Regions from separate parts of the Colwellia sp. KU-HH00111 genome, predicted to be linked through region 4. Evidence: predicted binding sites of a transcription regulator. Region 4 holds the regulator's gene; each other region holds the start of a gene.
The links. Region 4 encodes sigma-54, which starts transcription at its own class of promoters, with help from an activator protein. Its sites were predicted from a motif close to GTTGGCACGNNNNTNGNNT; they were not measured.
Positions count from the first base shown of each region.

Region 1 (8,211 bases), on a different contig from region 4:
GTGCTTGTTCATTGGTGATGTTAAACAGTTTGAGTACAGTAAAACCTGCTAGAGCGCCTAATAACCCCACCGCAATTACAACGGCAGCGGCCAATGACGCTAAACCGCCTACTTCATTGGCAATGGCCATAGCAATAGGACTAGTGACTGATTTTGGTAATAACGATAACAATAATACCTTGTCTTGGGTTAGTAATATTGCCATTAGCAAGCAGCTTGATATACCTATTACTACGCCAGCAAAGCAACTGATCATGATAGGGATAAACTGCTTTTTAATTTGAGATATTTGATAAAATAATGGAATAGCTAGTGCTACCACAGCTGGCTCTAGTAGCCAAACAAAGGGTTGATTGGCCTCTGCGTAGTGCTGATAATTTAAGGGGGTAAAACTAAATAGGGCAATAAAAAATAAAATGCTCACTAATAAAGGGTTTGCCAAGGGATTTTGTATCGGTTGTAATATTTTTCGAGCGGCTAAGAAAACTAATGTAGTGGCAATCAAGTAAGCATAAATCATTTTACTAACCTTTGATATATCCAGCCAACACCGACTAAAACAGCCAACGTACTCACTACACTGCTTACAATGATGGTAAACCAATGGTTCGATAATAATTCAGTGTATTGCAATAAGCCTACGCCTACAGGTACAAAAAAAAGCGTGATATAGCTGAGTAAAAAATTACCGGAGGGTAACACTAAGTGTAGCGGGAGTATGCGGGCATTAAGCGCAATAAATAACATCAACAACCCAAAAATACTACCGGGAATAGGGACATGGGTCAGGTACTGCAGCGCTTTTCCTAAATAAAGAAAACACAATAGTATTAAAGCACTTCGGGTGAAATGACCTATTGAAATCAAACGCGTTTTATTTAGCATAATTTAGTACAACACATTTACCATCAATCACTGAGAGTTTTGCGGTGAGTTAAGTGGCAAGTATTATACCTAAGTGCGATATCCTATCAATACAAGGGGCGTGGTTATACCTTTATAATTATTGTGTTCGACACTGTTACTCTGAAGCCAAAGCGATGATGTCAACGTTTAGATAGCAGCATAATGTCGTTATAGTTGTGTATTTAAGCTTGTTTTAATGCCTTGCTAACTTGTGTCTGTGCAGCAGGTTGCAGCGTATAGTGGGTGTTTGCACATGGAGAAAATAAACTATTGTTTGAATCAAGCGTCATATCGTCAATAGCCATTTGCTGACAAAAGTGTGTAAATACTTCAATATCTTGGTTACTAATTTTTTGTTGGCTTTTTTGCATTATGCCGTCAATGTATGCACTGCTGCCATGTAAGTTAATATTAGCAATAGCGCTATAAGGCTCGCCATATTTTTCAACACGTAAAGCTCTGACCATTTTTACTTCAAAAATCCAATTATCAATTTTTATATGGCGTTGTATTATTTTGCTCATTCGGATTTGCCTCTGTCGATACACATCCATGCGTTTATCATTATTTAATGTAGGGTAGCTAAAATATAAAAAAACCGACTGAATAGTTGGGAGAACAGTCGGCTAAAAGGGGGTAAAACTGTCGCTAAGATGGTTATTATTAACCGGTACTTTTGGCTAAATCGGTAATTTTACCGTTAACTTCTTCAAGGTAGTTATTGAATTCAGCTTCATCTATTTGCTTATCTTGGTTGGCATCAATTTTATTAAACTCAACGTTTAATAAGTGGTTTTGGTCAGCCGCTGCTTCATTTTGACTTAATATGCCATTTTTATCTTGGTCAAATGCGGCAATTAATCCTGAAAAGCTTGATAGCTTAGCTGGTTTAGTTAATGTTGATTGCGCCTTTTCTGTGATTTTATCTTCAGCCTTGACAAAACTCGAAGCAAAAGCAATGGTAATGACTAAGGCAGAAACCTTAAATAAACTAACGTTTTTCATATGAGATCCTTGTGTATGATTATCGGGTAAAACTTAAGGTTTTATTTATTAAAACAAAACCATTAAATATATTTTATGCTTGTTCACGGTAACTCTTAGTAAAAAGTAGAGAATAAAGAGTGATGTGATCCAAGTTCAATCTAGTAATAGCACACACTGTGCCAACTGTTTATGTTATTGTATTTTAAGTAAAAAATCACATTGTGGTTAATGCGACTGTCGCCAGATAGCAACAGGTTATTTAATCCGAGAAACTTTCTCATTGATAAATCGCCAAAAATTAAAATTAAATTTTAAATATCAATGAGATACGTATTTATGTTTGTAGCTTTACCTTGTCTCTAAATAGAGACATCATTGTATTTATCATGAAAATACTCTAAAAAGGCGTTCATTAGATCAAACTTGTATTTTACTGTAACTGAGCGTTAATAAACGTATAAGGATTTTTTCCGTGTTCTGGTTCGATAAATTGATGATTATCGTTAGCAATAAATTGCATATCGTAAAATCACTTTCTATTAAAAGGCTAACCTTACTTGGGTTTTCGCTAGTGGCTTTTCCATTGGTGGTAGCGCTATTGTATAGTGCCAATCAAGTTAACGAACTGTCTAAACAAGGTGAACGTTCTATCTTTACTGTGGCAGAACTCATCAATACCAGCCAACAAATGAGTAGTACCTTAAAAAAAATGCAACGTTATGCCAGTCAGTATTTGGTTTTGCAAGATAAGGAGTTGATGGTTAGCTATCAAATAGAGCAACAGTTACTTTTAACTACAAACGATAGACTTAGGCAACATCAAGATGAAAAAATCAGAAAAAAAACCAGGCAATTTGCACAAGCGATTTCTCTCGTTGACCAAACGATCACAACGATATCTGCTGGTTCATCAAGCAATGATTCCCCAGTAGAGAAAGTCTCGCTAGAAGGCTTGCAAACACAATTTAAACACTTGATTGCAATCAATGAGCAAATAAACACCCGTATTAGTGAATTAATAAACCAACAAGCGCAAACTATTAAAGATGCTACGGCTAAGGTCAGTAAGACCTTATTGCAAAGTTTGTTTATCATTCCTGTTTCGCTGTTGATTGCTGGTATATTTATTATGTTAATTACGCAACCATTGAAGCAATTAACGTTAAAAATACAGCAATTACAACAAGGTAACTTTGAAGCGGGTGTTGAGTCTCAGGGGGATCTTGATAAAAGTAGTGTGGTGCTTGGCTTTGTCGAAGTAAAGGAAATTAATGATGCCTTAAATAGTATGCGTGACCGGTTACATGTTTTAGAGTTACAGAAGTCGAGTTTTATTCGCCATATTTCACATGAATTAAAAACCCCATTAGCGGCTATTAGAGAAGGAACAGAGCTACTTTACGACAATAGCGTAGGTAGGCTAAATAGCGAACAGCAAGAAGTCACTAAAATTATTCGCACTAGCACCACAAGGCTACAGGGGTTAATTGAAGCCTTACTAGATTTTAATATTGTTTTAGACTCAACAAGTTTGCAAGACAAAGAAAGTATCAATTTTTCTGTACTCATTGAACAAGTACTCAATGATCGGACGCTAGATATCAAACGCAAGCAATTAATAATAGAGAAACACTACCCAGATATTACCTTTGAAAGTAATGCCAAACAACTTAATGTGATTATTGATAATTTACTCTCTAACGCCATAAAATATTCACCAGAGCAAGGCGTTATTACTATTTCAGCTCAGCTTGTTAAGCAACACCTCGTCTTTTCAGTAGAAGATCAAGGCGCGGGGATCAAAGCTGAGCAACAAGACAAAGTCTTTGATGCCTTTTATCAAGGGACGCCGCCTAATGATTCTTCAATTAAAAGTAGTGGTCTTGGTTTAACCATTGTTAAAGAGTTATTATTGAGGCTAAACGGCCAAGTGTCAGTGCAGAGCCAAACAGTATCACCCAGTGGTACCAAATTGGAAATCACACTCAACAGTATTGTAAAAGGAGCGCACTCATGAAGTTAGTCTTAAATCTGTTTAACAATCCACATAAGTGTGTACCAAGCTTTAAATTCACCCAGAGGTTGCCATTGAAAAAAGTTATTTTAATCCTAGGGGGGATTGTTTGCTTGTCAGCCTGTCAGCTAACTGAACCGTATAGCAATGCTAATTCCCTTGTTTCAAATACAATAAATTATAGTCAGTATTACTTGGCGTTAAAAAATCTGTCAAAACCTGAGTTACAACGTGAAATACAACTACAACAGTTAAAAGAATCACAAGGCAGTATTGCAGCAGAAATAAATTTAATGTTGCTACATAGCTTACCTAACTCACCGTCACATAATGTTTATAGCGCTAAATCTAAATTGAATGAGCAATTAAAGCGACACGATAGCTATCAGCTAAACTCAGACGATCAGGCTTTTTTTAGTTTACTTAAAGACCAACTGAATCAGCAATTATTTTTATTTCAAAAATTAATTAATCAAGAGTTAGCGCATGATAAACAAGCAGAAAAATACAGTATTAACGATAAAAAGCAAAAAAATAAAATTGCCGCTTTAGAGCTAACAGTGGCACAACTAAGCAAACAAATAACGCAACTTAAAAAAATAGAACAAACGATCAGCGGCCATGGACACTAACACAATGAAATTATCTGAACAGGTAGCCTGTAATAGTCAAGAAAAAATTCTGATCGTTGATGATGACCCTAGTTTATTACGTTTGCTTGGTATTCGATTATCTGCTGCTGGCTACTTAGTTGAATCAGCGGCTAATGCTAAAATAGCCTTGGGCATGTTAAAAAGCTTTCATCCGCAATTAGTGATCAGTGATTTGCGTATGGAAGGGATGGACGGTATGGCGTTATTTGAACAAATTCGTCAGCAGTCGCCTAGTCTACCGGTGATTATTATGACCGCGCACGGTACTATTCCTGATGCAATTAGTGCCACTAAACAGGGCGTTTTTAGCTTTTTAACTAAGCCCTTTGAAAGTCAACAGTTACTGGAAGTTGTTGAACAAGCAATGAGGTTACAGCCTGCTGATACTACCCAAAACAATGAACAAGAGCGGTGGCGAGCAAAAATCATCAGTCGCAGCGCTATTATGGAATCGCTATTGCAACAAACTAAACAAGTTGCTAGCAGTGATTTTAGTTTATTAATTCATAGCGAAAGCGGCACCGGTAAAGAGTTACTCGCTCAAGCTATCCATCAATCGAGTCCACGCGCTAAAAAACCATTCACGGCAATTAACTGCGCGGCAATTTCAGAGCAATTATTAGAGTCAGAGTTATTTGGTCATGTTAAAGGTGCATTTACCGGAGCAGAAAAAAACCACCAAGGCCTATTTCAAGCGAGCGATGGTGGCACATTATTTTTAGACGAAGTGGGCGATATGCCCATGAGTTTTCAGGTAAAACTATTAAGAGCACTACAAGAAAAAGAAGTGCGCCCAGTAGGAAGTACCAAGGCCGTTAAAGTTGATGTGAGGATTATTTCAGCTACCCATAAAAACCTGCAACAGGCGATCAAAGACAAAACCTTTAGAGAAGATCTTTATTATCGCTTAAATGTGGTAGAACTTGAATTACCGCCGCTGGTAGAGCGCCGTGAAGATATTCCTTTACTCGCTCAGCATTTTCTTAATCATTGTAACCAACAAGCAAGCCTTGATGTTAAAGGATTCACACAAGAGGCGATGGAAGTACTTATTGCTGCGCCATGGCCGGGAAATATCAGGCAACTACAAAATGTCGTCGAACAAAGTGTCGCTTTATCAAGAGAAAGTATCATCGCTGCTAGTTTGATTAAAAATGCTTTACGAGATGAAAGTAGTCCATTGCCATCTTTTGCTCAAGCCAAAGATGAATTTGAGCGTGATTATCTTGCCAAGTTATTAAAACTTACGGCTGGAAATGTGTCTCAAGCGGCAAGGATAGCGCAACGCAATCGTACTGAGTTCTACAAGTTGTTAAATCGTCATCATTTAACCGCTGAAGCGTTTAGGGAAGAATTATAATATCGCTCAATGCGGTTTAATTTTAATCGTTGAGCCTTTGATTACTGTTTTATCTGCACAAAGTGGAGCGTTATACTAGTTTCGCTATGCCATGAACACTGTGCTCCTTGTGGAACAAATAAGGCTTCACCAGCATTGATTTTATGCGCAAGACCTTGTTCGTCAATACACATAAGACAGCCTTGTTTTATGTAGATAAACTCATTATAAGGGAAAGTAATGCTCCCTGTTTTAAACGAACTTCCTTGCCATACGCCGCTTGTAAATTTATGGTTTTTGCTTTGATATAATAACTTTTTCTTGAAGCCATCAGAGGTTGCCTGCCAAGGCATGGCATGCTGATCATCAATACGTATGACATGTTCGCATACAGGTGTTGCAGGTATGTCTTGCATGGGAGGCTCGTAAATCAGGTAAAACTTACGCAAATAGTCGCTTTGTTGCCACTGATAGTCATAGCCTTGAGGAATAACCAAACTGTTTTCTGCTGATACGATTTCGACCTCACCCGTTTTGTTGTTTTTAATTTCAGCAGTGCCTTCTATAATAATTATAAACTGGTCAATCGCTTGAGATGTTGCTAAGGCTAAACCGCCGACGCTATCCCAATCACCGATAGTTAAACCAAGCGTTTTATCTTGGTAATAGCAATGATTACCTTGCTCTGTAGAGGTATGTTCTGATAATTGAGTTTTGTGTTTATTGGATACTTCTTTACACCCAATAGGGTTGAGATCTAATTTAATAATTGTCATTTGTGCTCTAGTACAGGTTGTTTGTTTAATATTACGTCTAGATCAAACTTTGCACTTTATTCTTGGCGTGCAGTTTATTATATCCTATGCTTATCAAAAGACACTCTTCAAAATATGATTAATAATTCGATGGAAGGAATTAATATGCAGAAAGTACGCGCTAATATATATAGTACAGGATTAATGATCACCCTTGTTAGTTTAACTTGTTTAAGCGCAACTGCCGTTGCTGATAATGAGCTAGGGTTGAGTTTAAAAGGCAGTACCTTAGGTGCAGGAATAGAGTTAGATTATCGAATCAATAATCGTTTTAATGTGCGTTTACAAGCCAATGGATATAACTATGATGATGATTTTGAAGAAGATGATATAAGCTATGTTGGAGAATTAGAGCTATCTACTCAAGGGTTATTACTAGATTGGCGTCCTTTTGCGGGTAACTTTCGGGTGACGGGGGGGATTTATTCTAATGCCAACCAACTTACTGGTACAGCAACTGATGCTGGCGAGCAAAGTTATGATATCGGTAACGTAGAGTATTTCTCCAACCCAGATAATCCGTTACGGGTTGATGCTAATGTTGATTTAGGAAAAAGTAGCGCAGGGTATTTAGGTTTAGGCTGGGGTAACGCTATGCCCTCGGGGTGGATGTTCTCTGTTGAAGTTGGGGTATTATTAGCCGGTGAGCCGCAAGTGCAAATTGATGCCAGTGGCTCTGCCCAAGTTTATGCAAATGGCAGCTATCAGGTGTTTGATGTCTCAGATACTAGTAATCCGTTAGTCCAAGAGCTAAATGAGAATATTCGAGCAGAAGAGCAAAATTTAGCAGACGATATCTCAGGTTTTAAAGCGTACCCTGTCATTGCTTTAGGGGTCGGCTATCGTTTTTAGTAAGTGATAATATTGAGAAGCACGTAACTAACGGCTTAAGGGGGGCCTTGAGCCGTTAGTTCAATAATAAACTACTAATCTTCTAGATCATCAGGCTCGGTTTCAACTTCAGGGTCTACTTCCACTTTACTTCTACCGAACAAGGTATGAAATTGTTTTGGGGTTAAGGTTTTATTTTTATATTTTACCCAAGTTTTTTCTTCTGCGGTTGTTGGTGATAGCTCTCCTTGACACACTTTTAAAAACTGAGTTTCAATATCATTTATTGGCGTTCTTTTACCATCAGCTAATGCCAAGAATGCAACGCCGTGATTTTCTAACAGCGAGACCTCTTTTAAAGAATAGTCCCCTGAACGACTTATCCCCCGTGGGTAGTTAACATCATCATAAAACTTACGGCTTGTTTGGAAACTCTCTAAAGAATGGTTAGTTGTACTCATAATATTTCCCAAAAAAATCAACAAATATAATTAGCGAATTTTTATCGTAAATACAATTAAAAATCAATATAAAATTAAGATAAAAAAAGTATAAAATAAATCAGTTGAAGATTGAAGGTTTCAGCAATCTCAAACCCCAAATTATGTGTTAATAAACCAGTTGTTGACTGAGGACAAATGCAATAGGCTTGGTATAATACAACTT
Region 1 is NZ_BAABWO010000010.1:68,632-76,842, forward strand. It holds gene ABXG98_RS16360 (LrgB family protein) at 1-520, opposite strand, end outside; gene ABXG98_RS16365 (CidA/LrgA family protein) at 517-885, opposite strand; gene ABXG98_RS16370 (hypothetical protein) at 1,089-1,430, opposite strand; gene ABXG98_RS16375 (EF-hand domain-containing protein) at 1,570-1,911, opposite strand; gene ABXG98_RS16380 (sensor histidine kinase) at 2,366-3,910, shown strand; gene ABXG98_RS16385 (hypothetical protein) at 3,907-4,539, shown strand; gene ABXG98_RS16390 (sigma 54-interacting transcriptional regulator) at 4,544-5,920, shown strand; gene ABXG98_RS16395 (cupin domain-containing protein) at 5,962-6,675, opposite strand; gene ABXG98_RS16400 (hypothetical protein) at 6,820-7,566, shown strand; gene ABXG98_RS16405 (MaoP family protein) at 7,641-8,006, opposite strand.
Region 1: a site for sigma-54 is predicted at 2,059-2,077, ahead of ABXG98_RS16375 (EF-hand domain-containing protein). Genes of this name have one in related genera too.

Region 2 (8,211 bases), on a different contig from region 4:
GGAGAGCTGATTATATCATCGACTTGATGAAACAATACAGCAGTGAGTTTCTCAATATGAAGTTGCTTTAAGCTTGAATTGACGTATTGATTGACACATGACTCATCACTTTTTAAAGCAGGTATTTTTGTTACTATGTTAAACTGTGAACATAGTGATGTTTTTCCTAAAATACCTTCACTGTTGCCATAAGCCGGTGCTGTGTCTAAAGTGTTGATGTTTTCTTGCTTTGCGAGTGTTAAAATTTTATTTATCTGGCTTGGACATACTTGCCCCTGTACATTGGTAATACCGTAATCTAAACCAAATTGTGCAGTTCCTAGGGCAAGTTTCATACTAAAAGCTTCACTTGTTCAATTATATGTTGTTGTTCTGAACGAGTTAAATTAGGGTATAAGGGTAATGAAATCACCCGTTGATAATATTGCTCAGCATTGGGGAAATCACCTGTTTTAAATCCTATTTGTTGATAATAGGGTTGTAGGTGAACGGGAATATAATGTACGTGAGCACAAATGCCATGTGCTCTTAAGTTCACAATGGCTTGTTTATGCTTTATAGCATTCGCTTCAGGCAATAATATTAAATATAAGTGATAAGCTGACAATTTATCAGTGCTAGGGGTCAGTAGGGTAATATTAGTATTGGCAAAAGCAAGGTTATAGCGAGTAGCCAATTGGTTACGTTGTTTAACAAATTCATCAATTCGTGATAATTGTGATACACCTAAAGCAGCCTGTATATCGTTCATTCGATAATTAAAGCCAAGTAGTAGTTGTTGATAATACCAAGGACCATGGCTTGGCTCTGTCATCTCCTCTGGATTTGCAGTTACCCCATGGCTGCGCAAAGCACGCATACTCTTAGCAAGCATTTTATTATTAGTTAATGCCATGCCACCTTCAGCTGAAGTAATTATTTTTACCGGATGAAAACTAAATACGGTAATGTCGCTATATTGACAACAACCAATAGGAAAGTGTTGATATTTTCCGCCTACAGCATGAGAAGCATCTTCAATTAGTGAAAAATCATATTCTTTAGCAAGCATTTGAATAGATTCCATATCACATGATTGGCCTGCTAAATGTACTGGGATCACCACTTTTGGCAGGCAATTATGTTTTTTAGCCCATTGTAATTTTATTTTTAATGCGTCTACGGACATGTTGCCAGAGCATAAATCGATATCAACAAAATCTACTTTGGCACCACAATAAAGTGCACTATTTGCGGTGGCGATAAACGTAATAGGGCTTGTCCAAACAATATCACCTTTACCAACCCCTAATGCTAAATTAGCAATGTGTAATGCTGAAGTCGCACTATTTACTGCAATTGCATAGTCTGCTTGGCATTTTTCTGATAAGGCTTGTTCAAACAAAGGTACTTGAGGCCCTTGGGTTAACCAATCAGATTGTAATACGCTAATGACACTATCAATATCTTGTTGATTGATATCTTGCTTTCCATAAGGGATCATATTTAAACTCATATAAAGCTATAGATCAGCCAAGGTGTTAAAATTTAATAGCCCATCTTGTGATAAAAATTCATTGTTATTCTTTGAGTTATATTCAAAGCCAGCTTCTACTTGTTTGCCTTTTTCATGTATAGCGTTAACTGTGAAGTCATTACTTCGACTAGAAAAAATAATACTAGGGGCAATTACAAAGTGATCGTCATATTCGTAAGTGTGATATGAGTCATCTGCTGGACACATTATTTCATGGAGTTTTTCTCCAGGTCGGATGCCGATAATTTTTATCGGTAATTCAGGCGCCATGGCTTTAGCTAAATCGATAACTCGCATTGATGGAATTTTAGGAATGAAAATTTCACCACCTAGCATACGTTCAAAATTTTTCAGTACAAAGTCGACACCATCTTGAAGAGTGATCCAAAAACGAGTCATATCGGCATGTGTAACAGGAATTTCAGTGCTTCCTTCGTTAATGAGCTTTTGAAAAAAGGGGACTACTGATCCTCTCGAGCCAACGACATTGCCATAACGAACCACTGAAAAAGTTGTTTTATGTCCACCAGAAATATTATTAGCTGCAACAAATAGCTTGTCTGACACTAACTTAGTTGCGCCGTATAAATTAATAGGGTTTGCTGCTTTATCAGTAGAGAGTGCGATAACTTTTTCTACATTATGCGCTAATGCAGCGGCAATAACATTTTCAGCGCCTTTAATATTGGTTTTGATACATTCCATTGGGTTATATTCTGCGGCAGGAACTTGCTTTAATGCAGCGGCATGAATAACAAAATCGACACCATTCATCGCTTGAGTTAAACGCTCTTTGTCGCGCACATCACCGATAAAGTATCGCATGCAAGGTTGGTTGAACACTTGCTGCATTTCAAATTGTTTTAATTCATCACGGGAATAAATAATTATTTTTTTTGGGGAATAGCGTTCTAGTAGCGTTTTGACATATTTTTTTCCGAAAGAACCTGTACCACCGGTAATCAACACGGTTTTATTAGTAAACATACACTAGTCTCCAAACAGTGTAATGCGCATTTTCGGATCTAAGCAGCAGATTCGAGGTCTAAATGACATTACTTGAGTTTTATATTTTGAATATTTTTTTACTATATATTATAGATTAAAGCATATATATCAAAGCAATAAACATGCCTGAAGAGAGATTAATGGGAAAAAACATGATTACTTAAGAAAACAAACTCAAAACACTGGATAGGCTGCTATTTGCTTGGGAGATAATTGCACTCGATGACTGTTGGATAGTTGACAGACACTTTCTCCGAATAATATTTTTACCTCTGCTGCAAAGGCGTTTCTTTTTGAAGCTTTCAATATTTGTATTTACCGATAAGGACATAAACGCTCTCGACTATTAGCACATTTATGCACTGTTATCGGCAATAGTAATAAGATCTTTAATGTTTTTGTTTGAAAATCATTCAGTCTGGGAGTGAAAGTAGATAGGTAGTTGATGCGCTATTTATATGCTTTCTTAATTTTTGCAGATTGCTTTATTTTTAAAATATCTTGTTTACTTTGTTCGAAAATCTGTTCGCATTGTTCTGTAATGTCAGTTGAAAGTGTAACCAATTGTTGAAATTTGTCACTGACAGCGACAATGTCCTCAGCAGAATAATCAACAAAAAATTGCTTTATTAACTGTTGCCTAATGAGTTCTTTAGACTCAAGCAGATCATAATCTTGTTGGTTAATAACCGTAGCGAGCTGATTAGTTTTAAGTAAAATAAAATCTAAATCACGTTCTATATCTTTCATTGGTGTGAGCTGCCTTCTAAGTTATGTTATGTCGGCTTTACTCTTTTTTCCGAAGGGATAGCGTCCCAGCCTTCTTTAATTTCAGTAATTAGTTTTTTCACTTCCTCTAGTTTTACACCATCATTTTCCAAGTTTGCTTGTAAAAGGCAGCGAACTATATAGTCATACAAATCAAATAACCCTGATGATATTTCCCCGCCTTGTTCCATATCAAGACTGTCTTGTAACTCGCCCACTAAAGCAATTGCTTTGGTGATACATTTACCTTTATTTTCAATCTCATTTCTATCAATTGCACCACTAGCTATGGCGATATTAGCTAAAATGTGTTTGAAAATAATACTGATAAGTTGATGAGGATCAGCGTCAGCAACATTGTCTGTATTGGCATTTCTGTATTTCTTTATTGATGCTCTCATAATGATATTACTCAATTCAATTAAAAGTGTTGTACTGTTAGTTACTATGTACAAGCAACTATCGAGCCAAAAATTATTGTCAGATTTAAAACATAGATTAGAAGTTTAGTACTATCGAACAAATAAACCTTGAGTGCAATAGCAATTTATAAAAGCACGGGTAAATAGGTAAAATTGCTATAAAAACATACGAAAAAAATAAAAGAACCCGATTAATAAGGCATAAGTCAATTTAATGACATGCTAGTGTCAAAAGTTTGTTGCCAATTTATTTGAAAACGCTAGAATTAAATATAGCGTAATACAGCATAAAGAAAAATATAATCAACAATGAGTGATCCTATTTTTATATCAGAACACAAAAAAATTCTTATTATTGATGATGACGACAGCCGCTCTTCGCAGTTGGCTACAGTATTATCTTTTATCGGAGAGCATTTTTTTCAAGGCACTCAAGCACAAGCTTTAGAGCTTCTTGAAAAAAATGAGCACCTGCTGACTGTGATACTTAGTGGTGAACTATCATCTGAAACTATATCACTTGTTAAACGTCACCCTAAAATACCTTTTTTATTGCATGATGTGCTTGATCCCAACTTATTGAATGGCTATGTGAATGTAATTGCGAGTTTATCGACACCTTTAAATTACGCACAACTAACAGAGTTGATTCATCATTGTCATCAATACCATAATAAATTGCCACGTACCTCAGAAAAAATGAGATCAAATGCTTTATTTCGCTCTTTAGTGGGGGTGAGTAAGCCAATGCATGAGGTGCGTTTTTTAATAGAGCAAGTGGCCAAGTCACCAACTAGTGTCTTGGTATTAGGCGAATCTGGCACCGGTAAGGAAGTGGTAGCACGAAATATTCATAACCTATCTGAGCGTGCTAAGGGAAACTTTGTTCCTGTTAACTGTGGCGCTATACCTGCAGAGTTATTGGAAAGTGAATTATTTGGTCATGAAAAAGGTGCGTTTACCGGCGCTATCTCTACCCGAAAAGGTCGTTTTGAATTGGCTGAAGGTGGGACTTTATTTTTAGACGAAATTGGTGACATGCCTCAGCCAATGCAAGTTAAATTATTGCGGGTATTGCAAGAGCGAACGTTTGAGCGAGTTGGCGGCAGCAAAAGTTTAAAAGCCGATGTTCGCATTATTGCCGCAACACACCAAAATTTAGAAAAGATGATCAAAAGCGGTGATTTTAGGGAAGATCTTTTTTATCGATTAAATGTGTTTCCAATCGAGACACCAGCCTTGCGTGATCGAAAAGAAGATATACCACTGTTATTGAAAGAATTATTGACTCGTTTTGAAAGCGAACAAGACAGAACTGTTCGCTTCACTGAAAAAGCAATAGAGTCTTTAATGGAACATCCTTGGGATGGAAATGTGCGTGAATTATCGAATTTAATTGAACGTATGTTAATTATGTATGGTGATCAAATTGTAGATGTGGCGGAGTTACCCCATAAATACCAACATATTGATACCGAAGCTTATACCCCTGAATATCCAGAAGAGCTAAATGAACAAGATGTGATCAATGAATTGTTCTCGGGTTTTGACTACGACGAAGACGATGTTGATGATAAGGACGAAAGTGGCTTAGAAAATGCTTCCCAACTTGACACTCTTGATAGCAGTACTCTACCTTCAGACGGTTTAAATTTAAAAGAACACCTAGCAGAATTAGAAGTTTCACTGATTACCCAATCGTTAACTCGACATGATTTTGTTGTTGCTAGGGCTGCAGAAACTTTAGGGATGCGCAGAACAACGTTAGTTGAAAAAATGCGAAAATATGATTTACAAAAACCAGCATAGCCGAAAACTATAGAATTGAGTGTAAAAGAGATCAATAAAAGGAAATGCTTCGTGGTTAGGAGCATTTTTTTATCATGATGAATTTTCAAAAGTCACGACATAGAATTTTCATTATAGGTATTAATAGCCAATAGTTTGACAGTACCATGATGACTGTTTTACTTATAATATACTGAAAACATTAAAAATAAACTATGGCATGTAAAATGCTTTAATCAATGTGAAATATACTTTATTTGGACGTTGGTTTTATGGCACTAGCACAGCATTTTATTGCTCATAATGGTTTTAACCCAGTAAACATCCCCTTAACGGCTGATACTCAAAAAGCGCCAGAGGCTTTCTTAGAAAAAGAAGCCTTTGTTGGTGAGTTAGCGTTATTGCGCGCCCAAGTATCACAACAAGTTTCACAGCAGCCTGAACAGCCTAATCCTGTGTTGCAAGTAAAAAAAGTTCATTTTGACTTCGCTAAGACTCAGCCTCTTCAGCCAGCCCAGTCACAAATGGCAGATCAACTTATTGAATTGATGCCAACGGGTTTAGTTATGCTTGATGGTAACGGTGTTGTGGTGAAAATCAACAAAGTTGCTAGGGGGCTACTTGACGAGCCAATTTTAGGTCAACCATGGTTTAAGGTTATTGCCCGTTCATTCAAACCTAGAGCGGATGATTGGCACGAAGTTTCTCTCAAAGACGGTCGACGAGTGAAACTAGAGATTACCAGTTTAGGTGATCAGCCTGGGCAGTTAATCATGATCACGGATCTAACCGAAACGCGCTTATTACAAGATAAAGTTGGGCAAATGCAACGACTTTCTTCTTTAGGGCGTATGGTCTCAACCTTAGCGCATCAAATTCGCACACCACTTTCAGCGGCTATGTTGTATAGCGCAAATTTATCAAACAGAAAATTATCAGATACTGCCCGTGCTACTTTCCAAGAAAAGTTAAGTTCACGTTTACGTGATTTAGAACAACAAGTAAATGATATGTTGCTTTTCTCCAAAAGTGGCAATGAACAAGTGGTTAAATCGCTCTCGGTAAATGAGTTAATTAATGACTCAGTGCAATCTATGGATGCATTAATTACCAAAGCTAACGCCAAGGTAAATGCTATTCCATCGGAACACGATAATATTATTCTAGCAAACAAAAATGCGTTAACCGGCGCGATACAAAATTTACTGCATAATGCATTACAAGCAATGGCAGCAGCAAAGGTCAAAAATCCCACTATAAATATTCAAGTGTACAGTCAAAAAGAGGCGGTATATATCAGTGTTCAAGATAATGGCCCGGGCATTAATCCAAGCAATCTTGAAAAAATATTCGAGCCCTTTTTTACCTCTAATAGTCAAGGCACGGGACTTGGACTCGCAGTGGTGAAATCTGTAGTAGAAGCACACCAAGGTAAAGTGAAATATTTAAGCAAAGAAGGGCAAGGTGCACATTTTTGCATGAAGTTGCCCTTGTTAGAGCCAAATCAAACAGCTACAGCTCAACAATCAAATGCACAGGAGTCGTCACATGAGTCATCATAAAATACTTGTCGTTGAAGATGATGCCGGATTAAGAGAGGCACTGATAGATACATTAACGTTGGCACATTATCAATGTATTGAAGCCGATTGTGCAGAATCCGCATTACTATTATTAAAAGAGCACCTTGTTGATATTGTCGTCAGTGATGTACAAATGGGGGGAATGTCAGGTTTATCTTTACTCAAGAATATAAAAAAACAGCAGCCAAATCTACCGGTTTTACTGATGACAGCCTATGGTACTATTGATGATGCAGTACAAGCGATGCAAGAAGGAGCCAGTAATTATATTGCCAAACCATTCGCCCCTGAAGTGCTACTTAATATGGTTAGTCAGTATATTCCCTTATCGCAATTAAATAATAATTCACCAGTGGTTGCCGATAAAAATAGTGTTGAATTACTGAGCTTAGCACGTAAAGTTGCTACCACTGAAGCGTCCGTTATGGTGCTTGGACCAAGTGGCTCGGGTAAAGAGGTTTTAGCGCAATATGTGCATAATAACTCGCCCAGAGCCGAACAACCCTTTATTGCCATTAATTGCGCCGCTATTCCTGAAAACATGCTTGAAGCGACTTTGTTTGGTTATGAAAAAGGTGCCTTCACAGGTGCTATTCAAGCATGTCCGGGAAAATTTGAGCAAGCCCAAGGCGGTACTATTTTACTTGATGAAATTACCGAGATGGATTTAGGACTGCAAGCTAAGATCCTACGAGTATTGCAAGAGCGCGAAGTAGAACGCTTAGGTGGCAGAAAAACCATTAATTTAGATGTTAGAGTTATTGCTACCAGTAACCGTAACCTCAAAGATGCTGTAAGAAAGGGCGATTTTCGCGAAGATTTGTATTATCGACTAAATGTTTTTCCATTAACTTGGTTGCCTTTAGCCCAGCGTGCGGATGATATTTTACCATTAGCAAGACATTTGGTTTCTTGTTATTGTCAAAAAAATGGCGAGAAAATTGCTGAATTTAGCCCCGCAGCTCGAAGCAAATTAAACGCCTACCACTGGCCCGGTAATGTGCGAGAGCTTGATAATGTTATTCAACGCGCCTTGATATTACACAGTAACCAAGTAATTGATGCTAATGATCTAATGATAGAAAATTTTGAAACAGCCAGTGTGAACGAGGTGGAACAAGCTACC
Region 2 is NZ_BAABWO010000001.1:601,729-609,939, forward strand. It holds gene ABXG98_RS02625 (aldo/keto reductase) at 1-335, opposite strand, end outside; gene pseC (UDP-4-amino-4,6-dideoxy-N-acetyl-beta-L-altrosamine transaminase) at 332-1,483, opposite strand; gene pseB (UDP-N-acetylglucosamine 4,6-dehydratase (inverting)) at 1,502-2,503, opposite strand; gene fliT (flagellar protein FliT) at 2,975-3,274, opposite strand; gene fliS (flagellar export chaperone FliS) at 3,301-3,693, opposite strand; gene ABXG98_RS02650 (sigma-54 dependent transcriptional regulator) at 4,024-5,523, shown strand; gene ABXG98_RS02655 (sensor histidine kinase) at 5,775-7,064, shown strand; gene ABXG98_RS02660 (sigma-54-dependent transcriptional regulator) at 7,051-8,211, shown strand, end outside.
Region 2: a site for sigma-54 is predicted at 3,746-3,764, ahead of fliS (flagellar export chaperone FliS). Genes of this name have one in related genera too.

Region 3 (7,074 bases), on a different contig from region 4:
CCCAGCCGAGTTTTTTTGCCGCATCTTGTTTATGGCCTTGGGTAAATAACAGTGCACGCTCGAGCATTATTTTTTCAAATTCAGGCATGGCGGTGTCTAAAATAGCGCTACTGCCTTTTACTAGTTCCTGATCCATCCAGTCGCTCAGCGCAGCCTGCCAAGAAGATGCTTGTGCGCTTATTTGTGCAGTTTTTTCTGTCAGCTCACTGGGTAAGTCTTCTACTAATATTTCTTGCCCACTTGCCATCACGGTGAGAAATCGGCAAATATTTTCTAACTGTCTCACATTACCGGGCCACTGGCATTGCTGTAAAAAGGCAGCGGCTTTATTGCTGACGGTTTTAGGTTCAACACTTAACTCATTGGCGGCTTGTTTTAGGAAGTGTTGGCTCAATAGCCCGATATCTTCTTTTCGTTCACGCAAGCTAGGTAAGTGGACTCTAATCACATTTAAGCGATGGAATAAATCTTCTCTAAACTCACCGTTGTTGACTCTGTCTTCTAAATTTTGATGAGTGGCGGCGATGATCCTAACATCTACTTGTACTGGTGAGTGTCCACCAACGCGATAAAATTGCCCATCTGACAATACCCGTAATAATCGGGTCTGAATTTCTAGTGGCATATCGCCTATTTCGTCGAGAAATAACGTGCCACCATGGGCTTGTTCAAATCGGCCTTGGCGCACCGAGTTAGCGCCAGTAAACGCGCCTTTTTCATGACCAAATAATTCTGACTCAATTAAATCTTTTGGAATCGCGGCCATATTCAACGGAATAAAGGGGGCCTCTGATCGTGGGCTATGTGAATGCAGTGCATGGGCAACTAATTCTTTACCTGTACCAGATTCGCCATTGATTAAGACACTTATACTTGAGCGTGACAAGCGGCCAATGGCTCGAAATACTTCTTGCATTGCTGGCGCTTCACCAATTAAACCGGCAGCAAGAGGGGTTGCCTCTTTTTGTTTGTTCTTGGCATTTTGCTCGCGCGCATGGGTTAAAGCGCGTTTAGCTAGCGTTACCGCTTCGTCCATATCAAAAGGTTTGGGTAAATATTCAAATGCACCGCCTTTATAGGCATTAACTGCACTATCGAGATCAGAGTGAGCGGTCATAATAATCACAGGGATATTGGGGTGGCTCTTGTTGATTGCACTGAGTAACGTCATACCATCCATATCAGGCATTCTGATATCAGAAATAATGATTTCAGGCTGATCATGGTCAAGCGCTACTAATAAGTTATTAGCGCTTTCAAAAGATGCACTGGTGATATTAGCTTTGACAAAGGCTTTTTCTAATACCCAACGAATTGAGCTATCGTCATCAACTATCCAAACTTGTTCGGTTATCATCATGTTTTCTCTTGAGTTAAAGTGGTGGGCTTGAGTTTTCAGACCCTTTGCTTAAGTTATTTATTGTCGATTAATGGTAAAAGTATAATAAATTCAGTGTGTCCCGGTTGGCTATGACATGAAAGCTTACCATGGTGTTGGTTAATGAGTGTTTGTGCAATGGATAAACCTAAACCGGTGCCATTGGAACGCCCTGAAACCATAGGATAAAACAAGGTGTCTTGAATATTCGCAGGTATGCCTGGGCCATCATCAATAATACTAATTTCTACTGACAATTTTACTCGTTTGCCGTTAATGGTTTTGTTGCTGGCTATTCGGGTTTTTAGCGTAATAGTGTTATCAGGCGAGATTGCTTGAATCGCATTGTTAACTATATTTAAAACCGCTTGCTGTATTTTTTCCTGATCACATTCAATGGTGGGTATTGAAGGGTCATAGTCACGTTTTAACTGTATTTCTTGCTCGCTAGAAAAATTTATCACTTGGCAGACTTTTTCTAGTACAGAATGAATATTATGGCTTTTTATTTGTGGAAGCTGGTTTGGCCCTAATAAACGATCGACTAAATTGGTTAATCTATCCGCTTGTTCAATAATCATAGCGGTGTATTCTTGCTGCTCTGTATCCAATTCTTTATTCAGTAATTGCGCCGCACCGCGCAAGCCTCCGAGTGGGTTTTTAATTTCATGAGCTAGGCCCTTAATTAAGTCGCGGGCTGCTATCCATTGTTGTTGCTGAAAAACTTCAAGACTAATTTGTTTTTGTTGGTCTATTTGTTTGAATTCAATAAGTACATGAGGTGTGCGATTAAATTCTACCGCAGATGCAGTAACTTCGGCGGTAAAACGATGATTTTGGTTAAATGCAATGACAATTTCACTATCGGTAAACTCTTGCCCCGTTGCCAGCAGCTGCACTAAGCGAGATTCAGTGATGGAGGTGTTGGCAAAAACAAAGTCATAAGAACAACCATATAACTTATTTAAACTTTTTATTAGTAACGCTTCTGCAGCAGGGTTTAAATAACAAATGGTTAATTTTTGATCGAGAATAAGTACCGCGGTCACCAGTTGATTAGCCAGTGCTTGCTGATATCCTAATTTACGTTGTTGTATTATTTGCCTAGATTGCAAGGTAAAGCCCCATCATTACACTATTGATGCACCAATTTGGTGCTTTCAATTTTAGTATATTCTATAAAGGTTTTATTTGCAGCGCAAAATGCCGCTATTTGGTGCTAGATAGGGCTAATTAACCGAGGCGCGGTGCATATAAAACGTTATTATATCTGATGATGCAATAACCTTGCCTTTTTCATTTAATAACTGCATTTTTATTTGATGTTCACCGCGGTTGATATTACGTAGCGAAAAGCGGGTATCAGTTTGAGGGGCTTGGTAAGGCTCGCCATCTAAAACTAACTGAATTGTTAAACCCCGTTTAAAAATAGGTTTGATAGTACCTTGAATATATATTGAGCCTGTATTATCTCGAATCGTGCTGTTATTTTTGGGGATATTGATAAGTACTTGATATTCTTCTTTTATAACTTTTTTGTTGATATCTAATACTTGAGTTTCAACTGATGTGGATAATTTAATGACATTGTCAGGTTTGGTTATGACTTCTTCCGAGCCGGGCTTAAAAGTATCTGAATAAACTAGCTCACCCTTTTCATTACGCCACACATACACCTTAGCCGTACCTGCATTTACTGGCGTTGCTATTGCAATGGTAAGTAATATCAATAATAGAGTTTTAATCATAGTAACCTAAGTATATCTGCTTCCTTTAGATATAGCCAAACACCCCTAGTATAAACATAGGTAGTTATAATTTATACAATAATGTTAATATTTACCACTTAAAACTAACTTTCTTTGATTTTAAAGTTGAGCCATAAAAAAAGCCCATCGAAATGGGCTTTATAAAAAAGGTTTATTTTTACAAATTAAACGCTGTAGTACATAGCAAATTCAACAGGGTGAGTTGAGGTGTTAAGTAATTCACAATCAGCGCGCTTAAGGGCAATGTAAGCATCAATCATATCGTCATCCATTACACCACCAGCCGTTAAGAACTCTCTATCTGCTTCTAAAGCATCAAGCGCATCAGTTAATGATGTAGCAACTTGTGGAATCGCTAATGCTTCTTCTGCAGGAAGGTCGTATAAATCTTTATCCATTGCATCACCAGGGTGGATCTTATTTTTGATTCCGTCAAGGCCAGCCATTAACAATGCTGAGAATGCTAAGTAAGGGTTAGCCGCTGGATCAGGGAAGCGAACTTCAATACGTGCCGCTTTTGGTGATGGTACCACTGGAATACGAATTGAAGCAGAGCGGTTAGCAGCTGAATAAGCAAGCATAATTGGCGCTTCAAAATGTGGAACTAAACGTTTGTAAGAGTTAGTAGCTGGGTTAGTAAATGCGTTTAGCGCTTTAGCATGCTTGATGATACCACCAATATAGTAAAGTGCCATTTCAGATAATCCGCCGTATTTATCACCAGAGAATAAGTTAACGCCATCTTTGCCAAGAGATTGATGTACGTGCATACCTGAGCCATTATCACCAACTAGCGGTTTAGGCATGAATGTCGCTGTTTTACCGTATGCGTGTGCTACGTTATGAACCACATACTTATACACTTGAACTTCATCGGCTTTTAATACCATAGTATTAAAGCGACAAGCGATTTCGTTTTGACCTGCCGTCGCAACCTCATGGTGATGTGCTTCAACAACTAAGCCCATATCTTCCATAACTAAACACATTGCTGAACGAATATCTTGTGAAGAATCTACTGGAGATACTGGGAAGTAACCGCCTTTAAGACCAGGACGATGCCCCATGTTGCCTTCTTCATACTCAGTACCTGAATTCCAACATGCTTCTTTATCATCAACTTTAAAGAAAGAACCACTGATATCAGTGTCAAATCGTACATCGTCAAATAAGAAAAACTCTGGCTCTGGACCAATTAATACGGTATCGGCAATACCAGTAGAGCGTAAATACTCTTCAGCACGCTTTGCAACTGAACGAGGGTCACGGCTGTAACCTTGCATAGTATCAGGTTCTACTACATCACAACGAATGTTAAGGGTAACAGCGTCAGTGAAAGGGTCTAATACAGCAGAATCAGCATCTGGCATTAATACCATGTCAGATTTGTTAATGCCTTTCCAACCTTGGATTGAAGAGCCGTCAAACATTTTACCTTCTTCAAAGAAGTCCTCGGTAACTTGATGATGAGGAATAGAAACGTGTTGCTCTTTACCTTTGGTATCAGTAAAACGAAGGTCAATAAATTTGACGTCGTGTTCTTCTATTAAATCGAATACTGCTTGTGACATTTTGTCTCTCCAGTGGAAGTTAGTGTTAATTTTTTTGGTAAGCACCAATTGTTATGGCAAACAATAAGCTAATAGTATGCCAACTATAAAACCCTTTATAAACAAGCTCTTGCTTTTGATTAAAATACATCCTTGCACTGCTTTGGTGCGATGTGGGATCTTTATGGTGCATTCAAGCTTTCGTTGCATTTACTATAGACTATTTCATTCGATATTCCTGTAATTAATTGGCACTATTCGATGCTTTATTGTTATGGATTAAGCGTTATTTTTCTAAAAAAGGTGTTTTAGATAAGTGATATCTTTTTAAGCAAATCTGCTGTATAATGCGCGCCCAATTATAGCCCTAGTTATTTATATGCTGCCTTGTGTTTAGTTAGCTTATGAAATAATAGTAACAGCGAGTAAACGCCTGTGTTAGATAAATTACGTAACGTTGCCATCATTGCCCACGTTGATCACGGAAAAACCACTTTAGTAGATAAATTATTAGAACAGTCAGGTACGCTAGACGCACGAGGCGGTCTAGAAGAACGTACAATGGATTCAAATGATATCGAAAAAGAGCGTGGTATCACCATTTTAGCAAAAAATACCGCAATTAACTGGAACGACTACCGTGTAAATATCGTAGATACTCCTGGTCATGCTGACTTTGGTGGTGAAGTAGAACGTGTTATGTCAATGGTTGATTCAGTATTATTGATTGTTGATGCGCAAGAGGGGCCAATGCCGCAAACACGTTTTGTGACGCAAAAAGCCTTTGCTCAAGGTTTAAAGCCAATTCTAGTCATTAACAAAATTGATAAGCCTGGCTCTCGTCCTGATTGGGTTATGGATCAAGTATTTGAATTATTTGATAACCTTGGTGCAACTGACGAACAACTTGATTTTAAAGTTGTGTACGCCTCAGCAATCAATGGCTGGGCAACGTTAGAAGAAGGTGCTGTTGGTACAGACATGACACCGTTATTTGATACCATCATCAACGAAGTCCCTTCGCCTGTTGCCGACCCAGATGGCGCATTTCAAATGCAAATATCACAACTTGATTACAGTTCTTATTTAGGTGTAATTGGCGTTGGTCGTATTACCCGTGGTAGTGTAAAACCTAATCAACAAGTGACAGTGCAATGTGCAAATGGCAACATTCATAATGGTAAAGTAGGTAAAGTATTTGGTTACTTAGGCCTAGAACGCTATGAGTCTGAGGTTGCTGAAGCAGGTGATATTATCGCTATTACTGGTTTAGGTGAATTGAAAATATCTGACACTATTTGTTGTCCAAATGAAGTGGTTGGTTTACCTGCCTTGTCTATTGATGAGCCGACCATCAATATGACTTTCCAAGTCAATACCTCACCATTTTGTGGTAAAGAAGGTAAGTATGTTACCTCTCGTAATATCAAAGACCGGTTAGAAAAAGAATTAGTGCATAATGTTGCATTACGTGTTGAGCAGCTTGATGATCCAGATAAATTTAAAGTATCAGGTCGAGGTGAGTTGCACTTAGGCATACTTATTGAAAACATGCGTCGTGAAGGTTACGAATTGGCGGTATCACGCCCTGAAGTAATTATTCGTGAAGTTGATGGTGAGCTACAAGAACCCTACGAAACCGTAACCATTGATGTAGAAGAAGTACATCAAGGGTCTATTATGGAAAAAATGGGAACCCGCAAGGCTGAATTAACTGATATGGCGCCTGATGGCACTGGCCGTATTCGTATGGATTTCATCATGCCTAGCCGTGGCTTGATTGGTTTCCAAACTGAGTTTATGACCTTAACCTCTGGCTCTGGTTTGATTTACCACACATTCTTCGAGTATGGTCCTCACAAAGGTGGTGATATAGGCCAACGTAAAAATGGTGTAATGATCGCAAATGCTACGGGTAAAGCCTTAACTAATGCAATATTTAACCTACAATCACGTGGCAGAATGATGATCGGTCATGGTGTTGATGTTTATGAAGGTCAAGTTATTGGTATTCATAGTCGTGATAACGACTTAACCGTGAATGCGCTTAAAGGTAAGCAACTAACTAACGTGCGTTCATCGGGAACTGATGAAGCGCAAACGTTAACACCACCTATTTTAATGTCATTAGAGCAAGCGTTAGAATTTATTGATAACGATGAGCTGGTAGAAGTAACACCAGATAACATTCGTATCCGTAAGAAGTTCTTAAAAGAGAGCGATCGTAAACGTGAAGGCCGCAGTGCTAAGTAGAGTTTAGATACGCTAGCGTTATTAAAAAAGCCGTTTGATGGTGTATCAAGCGGCTTTTTTTGTAATCGCAGTTATTAATCCGTTTGGTATAAGCCATAGCTCACCCAAAAAGTATTGCATTACA
Region 3 is NZ_BAABWO010000002.1:415,708-422,781, forward strand. It holds gene glnG (nitrogen regulation protein NR(I)) at 1-1,357, opposite strand, end outside; gene glnL (nitrogen regulation protein NR(II)) at 1,414-2,493, opposite strand; gene ABXG98_RS06125 (DUF4124 domain-containing protein) at 2,608-3,126, opposite strand; gene glnA (glutamate--ammonia ligase) at 3,312-4,718, opposite strand; gene typA (translational GTPase TypA) at 5,133-6,950, shown strand.
Region 3: a site for sigma-54 is predicted at 4,784-4,802, ahead of glnA (glutamate--ammonia ligase). Genes of this name have one in related genera too.

Region 4 (8,211 bases):
GTGTGCTGACTCAGGATCGTGACATTATTACCCAAGGAGCTTTGCAAACTTACCTATTAACCAGTTACTCAGCACGTAAGTTAGGGCTTACTACAACAGGACATGCTGGAGGCATTCATAACTGGCAGGTTAATGATAAAAACATCACCAGTAAAGGTAATAAGGACGCTGATTTTGATGCGATGTTAAAAACACTAGGTACAGGTTTATTAGTTACAGAGTTAATGGGTCAAGGCGTTAATATCGTTAATGGTGATTACTCTCGTGGCGCTGCGGGTTTTTGGGTTGAGAATGGCGAGATTATGTACCCCGTCAGCGAAATTACCATTGCCGGTAATTTAGCTAAAATGTTTAAGGGTATTATTGCTGTTGGTACTGACGTTGATACCCATGGCAGTATTCGTACTGGCTCGATATTAATTGACGAGATGCAAGTTGCAGGGCAATAGATCTCTTCCTATAGTGTAGGGCGCAATTGAGTCAGATAAGGGGTAATAAATTACCCCCTACATTTATGTCAAAAACAGTGTCGCTGTACCTAAAAAGGCAAAAATTCCGACCACATCGGTAACGGTAGTGATGATAACACTACCGGCCAACGCCGGATCAATGTCAAGACGCTTTAATAATAATGGAATGGCCACGCCAGCTAAACCTGCAGCGGTCATATTCATTAACATAGCAAATGCAATTACTGCACCTAGCATTAAATCTTGTTTCCAAACACTGACGACTGTAGCGATCAGCAATGCCCAAATTAGGCCGTTGAGAAAGCCAATAGCGACTTCTTTATTTAATAATGCACTGGCATTTCTGTCACCAACATGCCCCAGTGCCATACCACGAATCACCAATGTTAACGTTTGATTACCCGCAACCCCGCCCATACTAGGTACTAACGAGTTGAGCACGGCGAGAATGGCCAATTGTTGAAAGATCCCTTCAAACATACTGGTGACGGCAACAGCAAGTAATGCGGTAATTAAGTTAACGCCTAGCCATAAAGAGCGTTGTTTGGTACTTTGAATAACTGGGGCAAAAGTATCGGCTTCATCGCCTAAACCCGCCATACTCATCATAGAGTGCTCGGCATCTTCACGAATAATATCAATGACATCATCAATGGTAATACGCCCTAACAAATGTCCGCCGCTATCGATAACGGGAGCCGAGAACCAATCGTGTTTTTCAAACAGTTGTGCAACTTCATGTTCGTCCAGATCTGCTTGAACCGCTTCAATTTCAGCATTGATCAAATTAGAGATAATTACTTGAGGATTAGCGGTAATAATGGCAGCTAGTGATACCGCCCCTATAAAGCGATTATTACGGTCTACTACATAGAAGGAGTCAGTGGCTTCGGGGAGTTGACCTTTAAGGCGTAAATAACGTAAAACAACATCAACACTGACCTCTGGGCGCAGAGTGATGGTATCCGTATTCATGATACCGCCAGCGGTATCTTCACCGTAAGATAAAGCGGCTTCTACGCGGCTTCGATCTTGCGAGTCCATTGACTTAAGTACTTTTCTATAAGCACTATCGGGCAGTGTACGCAATACTTCAGCAAGATCATCAACATCCATGCCTTCGGCAACAGCGGCCAGTTTTTCAGGCTCTATGCCTTGCAAAATGCCTTTTCGAACTTCTTCATTTAGCTCTTCAAGTACATCACCATGGTATTCAGCATCGATCAGTTGCCATAATACCGGACGGCTTTTGGCGGGCGAGGATTCTAGAAAAAGTGCTAAGTCATAAGCCGACATGTCTTGGAGTAATTTACGCACATAGACGAACATGCCGCTTTCAAGGGCTTCGTTAACTTGATGCAGTCTTTGCTGAATATTGTCTTGTTCTATCATTTCAGGCATAAGAATATCACTTGAAAGTTGGCGTAAGAATTTTCTGAAATAGTACTAAGTCATTATAGACTATAGTAAGTTTATCGTAACTTTGAATTTAAATCAGTTTTTTTGCGGCGCAGAGAAGAATTATTCATCTTCATCAAATTTATCAGAAATCAGCTGACTTATTGCTTGTAAAGCTGCGTTGGCATCTGGGCCTGTTGCGGTTACTTTAACCACTTTTCCTTGTCCTCCGGCTAATAGCATGATTGCCATAATACTGGCAGCATCTGCTTGTTTATCTTCTAGAGTTAAGGTGATTTTAGCGGAAAATTGTTGGCATAGTTGTGCCAGTTTAGTTGCTGCACGAGCATGCAGACCTAATTTGTTCACTATAGTTAATTCGCTGCTAACAGTTGTTGAATTGGCGTTTTGTATTAAAGTCATTATTTACTCAGGCGTTAAGTAGCTACTGTTTGAGGTTACCCGTTGCTTTTGTCAATATCTCTGTGGTGTATTTGTACATCTTTTTGTTCTTTGCGAAAGTTGCTGGCTAATAGCTCTGCAATATATACCGAGCGATGTTTACCACCAGTGCAGCCTATAGCAATAGTGACATAACTTCGGTTGTTACGCTCTAAATGAGGTAACCAAGTCATCATAAAGCTGTTAATTTGCCAGATGAACTTAGTGACTATCGGTTGACTAGCAAGAAAATCTTGTACTGGTTGCTCTAACCCTGTGTGAGGTTTCAATTGTTTATCCCAGTGCGGATTAGGTAGAAATCTAGCATCGAAAACATAATCAGCATCGGTTGGAATACCATGTTTAAAGCCAAAAGATTCAAAAACCAGTACCATTGAGCCTGTTTTTTTTCCTAAAATCCGCTCTCTTACTAAATCAGCTAACTGATGAGGACTTAATTGACTGGTATTAATATATAAGTCGGCCTTGGTAGAAATAGGGGTAAGCAGTTTTTTTTCTAAAGCAATAGCTTGATCTAAAGGAATATTCTTTTTAATTAATGGGTGTAAACGTCGAGTTTCGCTAAAACGGCGAATTAAATCATCATCATTGGCATCTAAAAACAATGTGGTCACTTCAACCGCATTAGGTAAATAGGCGATGATATCTAAAATATCGCGCGGATCTTTAGGCAGGTTACGCACATCTAAACTTACCGCAACATTTTCGTAATCATGAATAACTGTGTGGGTTAATGCAGGTAGTAAATTTACTGGAATATTATCTACACAATAATAACCTAAATCCTCTAACACCCTTAAAGCGACAGATTTTCCTGAACCTGAGCGGCCACTAACAATAATTAGTTTCATAGTGGTGAGATCCCAGAGTTGAGTTTATTCACTGAAAATATTGGTGTTTGTGCTCTAGGTAAAGTCATGTATTGCTAACTTATATTGTTTGTTGGATAAGGTTAAACATCTCTTGTTTGTTAGTACATTTGCGTACTTTCTTTGCCGTTTTACGTTCACTAAATAGTTTAGCAATACTTTGTAAGGTTTCTAAATGTTCTTGGGTGTTATCTTGAGGAACAAACAGACAAACGAAGATATCAACCGGCTTGTTATCTATGGCATCAAAATCAATAGCGTGCTCAGTCGTTATGAAAACTGCAATTGCCTTGCTGGTATTGTTTAAGCGGCCATGAGGAATGGCAATGCCATTGCCAATACCGGTACTCCCCATTTTTTCTCGATTAAGTAAACTGTCAAGCAAATCACCGGGGCTACTATCGCCTAATTCATTGGCTGCAAGTTGGCAAATTTGTTCGAGCAGTCGCTTTTTACTGCTTGCTGGAACTGCACATTGAGTACAGTCCAGCGTTAAGATATCTTGTAATGTCATAATTAAATAAGAAGAAAACTAATGTTGGGTTATTTTGCCTTTGTATTTGAGTACTTGGCGATCTAATTTGTCAACGAGGGTGTCGATAGAATTATACATGTCTGTGTTGATGGCTGAAGCATGAATTTCAGTGCCTTTTAGGTGAATAGTTGCTTCGGCTTTTTGATCTAATTTTTCAACGGTTAAGACAACATGCACATTGTTAATATGGTCGAAATGTCGCTCTAATTTGGTCAACTTGGTATTCACGTATTCGCGTAACGATGAAGTGATTTCTACATGGTGTCCGGTAAGGTTAATTTGCATAATATTGATCCTTATTTACGTAAATTTAGAAAATATAAACACAGTTTATAATAAACTCTTACGTTGATTTGACGGTGGTATAGACAAAGATTCTCTATATTTGGCTATGGTTCGCCTAGCAACGTTAATTCCCTGCTCGGCCAATAATTCGGCCATTTTACTATCACTTAGCGGTTTAGCAGGTATTTCCGCTAAAATGAGTTTCTTAATTAAAGAGCGAATAGCCGTCGATGAACACTCGCCACCATTTTCAGTGCCAACATGACTAGAAAAGAAGTATTTTAATTCAAAAATTCCTCTGGGCGTATGCATGTATTTTTGGGTAGTCACCCTAGAAATAGTTGACTCGTGCATTTCTACAGCTTCGGCTATATCATTTAGCACCATAGGTCGCATAGCTTCTGCACCATGCTCTAAAAACCCTTGCTGTCGTTGTACAATACAATTAGACACTTTTAATAAGGTGTCGTTGCGCGATTCTAAACTTTTAATAAACCACTTGGCTTCTTGTAAATTGGCGCGAATAAATTGGCCATCGTCACTGGAAGACTTAGTTGTTTTGGTCATCGCTGCATATTGCTGGTTTACCGATAATTTAGGTGCAGTATCAGCATTTAATTCGACAACCCATCGGCCATTTTTTTTCTCAACCGTGACATCAGGTATCACATATTGATCGTCACTTTTAATGACAGTATCACCAGGGCGCGGGTTCAAACTCTGAATTAAGCGCATGACTTCTCGTAATTGCTCTTCTTTTAATTTAGTTTTGCGCATTAATTGACGGTAGTCACGGTTGCCTAATAAATCAATATGCTCACTGATGATTAGCTTACTTTCGGCTAAATAAGGCGTGTTTGGTTCAAATTGATTCAATTGAATGAGTAAACAATCGGCAATAGATCGAGCGGCTACGCCAATGGGATCGAATACATTAATACGCTTTAAAACCGCTTCAACTTCATCAAGTTCAAGGTCTTCTATACCAACGCTATCTAAAATATCTTCGCTGGAAACGGTTAAATAGCCCGCGTCATCTACGGCTTCAATAATGGCGATAGCGACAGCACGGTCTGTTTCTGAAAAAGGTGTAAGCTCCATTTGCCATAACAGGTGATCTTGAATTGAATCAGTGGTTTCGCCTTGGTATGTGTAATCTTCTCCGGGGCTACTGACGGCGCCGGTATTTGACACACCAGCACTGTAACTTTCTTCCCAGGTAGTATCAATGTTTAGCTCTTCAGGAATATCATTTTTTTCCATTGCTTCGGTGGTGCTGATTTCATCAATGGTGGCACTAGCCTCTTCACTGCCGTCATTGGTATTTTTGTCGGCGGTTGAAACCGTTGCAGAATAAGCTTCTTCTAGATTATCAGTATTATTATCGGCATCATTATCTGATGCTTGCTGATCATTAACCTCAAGCAAAGGGTTATTTTCAAGCACTTCTTGAATTTCTTGTTGAAGCTCTAACGTTGATAACTGCAACAGCTTAATAGCTTGTTGCAGTTGTGGCGTCATGGTGAGTTGTTGTCCTATACGGAGCTGCAGAGTTGGGCGCATCTACCTTATATACATCCTATTCATATTGTTTCTTTTATTAACTATGCTCGCTTAATAGTAAGCATAGCCTAAGTTTGTAGTGTATGTGTTAACTATAACGTGAATTGTTCACCAAGGTATACATCTCTCACCTGCTGATTTGCAAGAATTTGATCTGCATTGCCTTGTGCAATAATTTCACCATGGCTAACGATATAAGCATGTTCACAAACATCGAGCGTTTCACGAACATTATGGTCGGTTATTAAAATACCGATACCACGCTCTTTAAGGTGAATGATAATTTTTTTTATATCGCCAACCGAAATGGGGTCAACCCCAGCAAAAGGTTCATCAAGTAGAATGAATTCAGGCTCTGCGGCAAGTGCGCGAGCTATCTCTACTCGCCTTCTTTCACCACCCGACAAACTCATGCCTAAATTATCTTTAATATGGCTGATATTAAACTCTTCTAATAAATGTTCCAAATGTTCTTGTCTGTCTTGTTCGCTAAGGCCTTTTTGCGTTTGTAAAATGGCCATAATATTGTCAGTAACGGTCAGCTTTCTAAAGATTGAAGCTTCTTGAGGTAAGTAACCAATGCCACGACGAGCGCGTTCATGCATTGGAGCAAGGGTAACATTCTCATCATTGAGAATGATTTGACCGTCATCGTTGGGCACTAAACCAACTATCATATAAAAAGAGGTGGTTTTACCTGCTCCATTGGGGCCTAACAGCCCGACAATTTGTCCGGCATTAACCGCTAGACTGACATCTTTCACCACGGTTTTACTTTTATATGATTTTGATAATCCTTGGGCAATTAAGGTCGACTGCTTATCATTACGCTCAGTATTATTTGTTATCGTCATTGCTTTTTCTTGCTTTGTTGCGCTTTTATTTGGGCGGGTTGCAAAATGGTAGTTACCGATTCGTTATCACTACTAATGGCTTCTAGCTTTTCACTAGATGTATTGTACGTTATGGTTTCACCAGTAACTTGACTACCCGCTTGCTTAACGAGGGCATTACCAGAGACCGTAATGATATGCAGTTCTGGCTGATATTTTATTTCATTGGCTTGTAAGCTAATTAAACTTCCATCTTCTAGTTGTTGTTTGAAGAGTGCAGGTTTGCCTTTAGCAAGGTAAGTATCTGACTTTTCTTTAGTAGTCTTGTTGGTTTGACTGTATACCTGAACTAGATCAGCCTCAATAGAAATTGATCCTTGATTGATACTCACCTCGTCTAAATAGCTGGCTATCTTGTTTTTAAGATCCGCAGATTGGCGTTTAGATTTGATAGTGATTTCTTGAGTGAGATCTTTCTTTGCCGCATTGGCAGGGGCAGCTAGGGTGAAAAGGAGAGAGCTTAGTAGTGCGCCCCTGATTACATTTTTAATTAATATCATAGGGCTAGCTATTGTTTTTTTTGTAAATAGTACGTACATGTTCGGTTAGTGTCATCTGTTTGGTGTTTAAGTCAATTATCAAACCAGAGCCATACATAGTGAAGTCCCTCCCTTGTACCATCACTGTTTGGTCTGAGCTGATAATATTAGTATTTAAATCAAGCTCTAAATATTTGCAATGTATTTCTTGTATCAAACTATTTGCATCGGTTGCGCTTAAGTGTACGCGATGATTTAAGATAACCCTATTGTTTTTGTAAAGTGTCGCCTCTTTTGCACTAAGTTTCCACGGATAACTGACTTTTTCTGTTTGATTATTGATCTCAGCGCTATTATTAGCCAATTTGTCTGCGCTGGAACGGTTACTGGCATTTGATTTGGGATATAAGGTGTAATTTGGTAATTCAAAGTGGGTGACTTCCAATTTAGCATAATGTTCCATTCTATCGGCAATGATAGCATGTGATAATTGACCCGATTTTGTATAGATATCACTTTTAAGGGCTTCAGCAATAAAATCTGGGCTGAGTTCACGGTCAACGCTTTCTTCAGGCATGATTTGAGAGTCGCGCCACTCAATAATGCCATAAGTTAGGCCGCCTAATAGTAACACTAATAACGCTAGGAAGTTGGTACGTGTCATACACTTGCGCCTGTTGCATTATCTAGCGTACCCTGACATTGCATAATTAAATCGCAGACTTCTCTAACTGCACCAAATCCGCCACGAATAAAGGTGGTGTAATCGGCCTGTGCTATCACGCTAGGATGGGCATCATGCACTGAAATTCCTAAACCAACCTGTAAAATACAAGCTAAATCTGGAATATCATCACCAATATAGGCAATTTCATCGGGCGTTATATTAAGCTCACTGGCCAAAGTAAGGAGCGCGGGTAATTTATCTTCTTGTCCTTGTATTATGTGCTTTACATTTAAAGCAGACATACGATTAGCGACAATTGCTGATTGCCTACCAGTAATTATTGCAACCTCAACACCACTGCTACCCAGTGCTTTTATGCCAAAGCCATCTTTAGTATGAAAAGCTTTCAGCTCTTCTCCGGCATTCCCTAAGTAAATTCTACCATCAGAAAAAACCCCGTCGACATCACACACCAATAATTTAATTTTTTTAGCGAGCGCTAGCACGTTGGGACTAACATTACCGTATAGGGTGTTAGGCTTGTGTATAGTATTCATCACAGTACTCCTGATCTGAGTAAATCGTGCATA
Region 4 is NZ_BAABWO010000005.1:41,921-50,131, reverse strand. It holds gene pmbA (metalloprotease PmbA) at 1-449, shown strand, start outside; gene mgtE (magnesium transporter) at 513-1,871, opposite strand; gene ABXG98_RS10480 (HPr family phosphocarrier protein) at 1,992-2,291, opposite strand; gene rapZ (RNase adapter RapZ) at 2,327-3,181, opposite strand; gene ptsN (PTS IIA-like nitrogen regulatory protein PtsN) at 3,261-3,713, opposite strand; gene hpf (ribosome hibernation promoting factor) at 3,732-4,019, opposite strand; gene ABXG98_RS10460 (RNA polymerase factor sigma-54) at 4,065-5,582, opposite strand; gene lptB (LPS export ABC transporter ATP-binding protein) at 5,675-6,436, opposite strand; gene lptA (lipopolysaccharide transport periplasmic protein LptA) at 6,433-6,975, opposite strand; gene lptC (LPS export ABC transporter periplasmic protein LptC) at 6,980-7,618, opposite strand; gene kdsC (3-deoxy-manno-octulosonate-8-phosphatase KdsC) at 7,615-8,178, opposite strand; gene ABXG98_RS10435 (KpsF/GutQ family sugar-phosphate isomerase) at 8,178-8,211, opposite strand, start outside.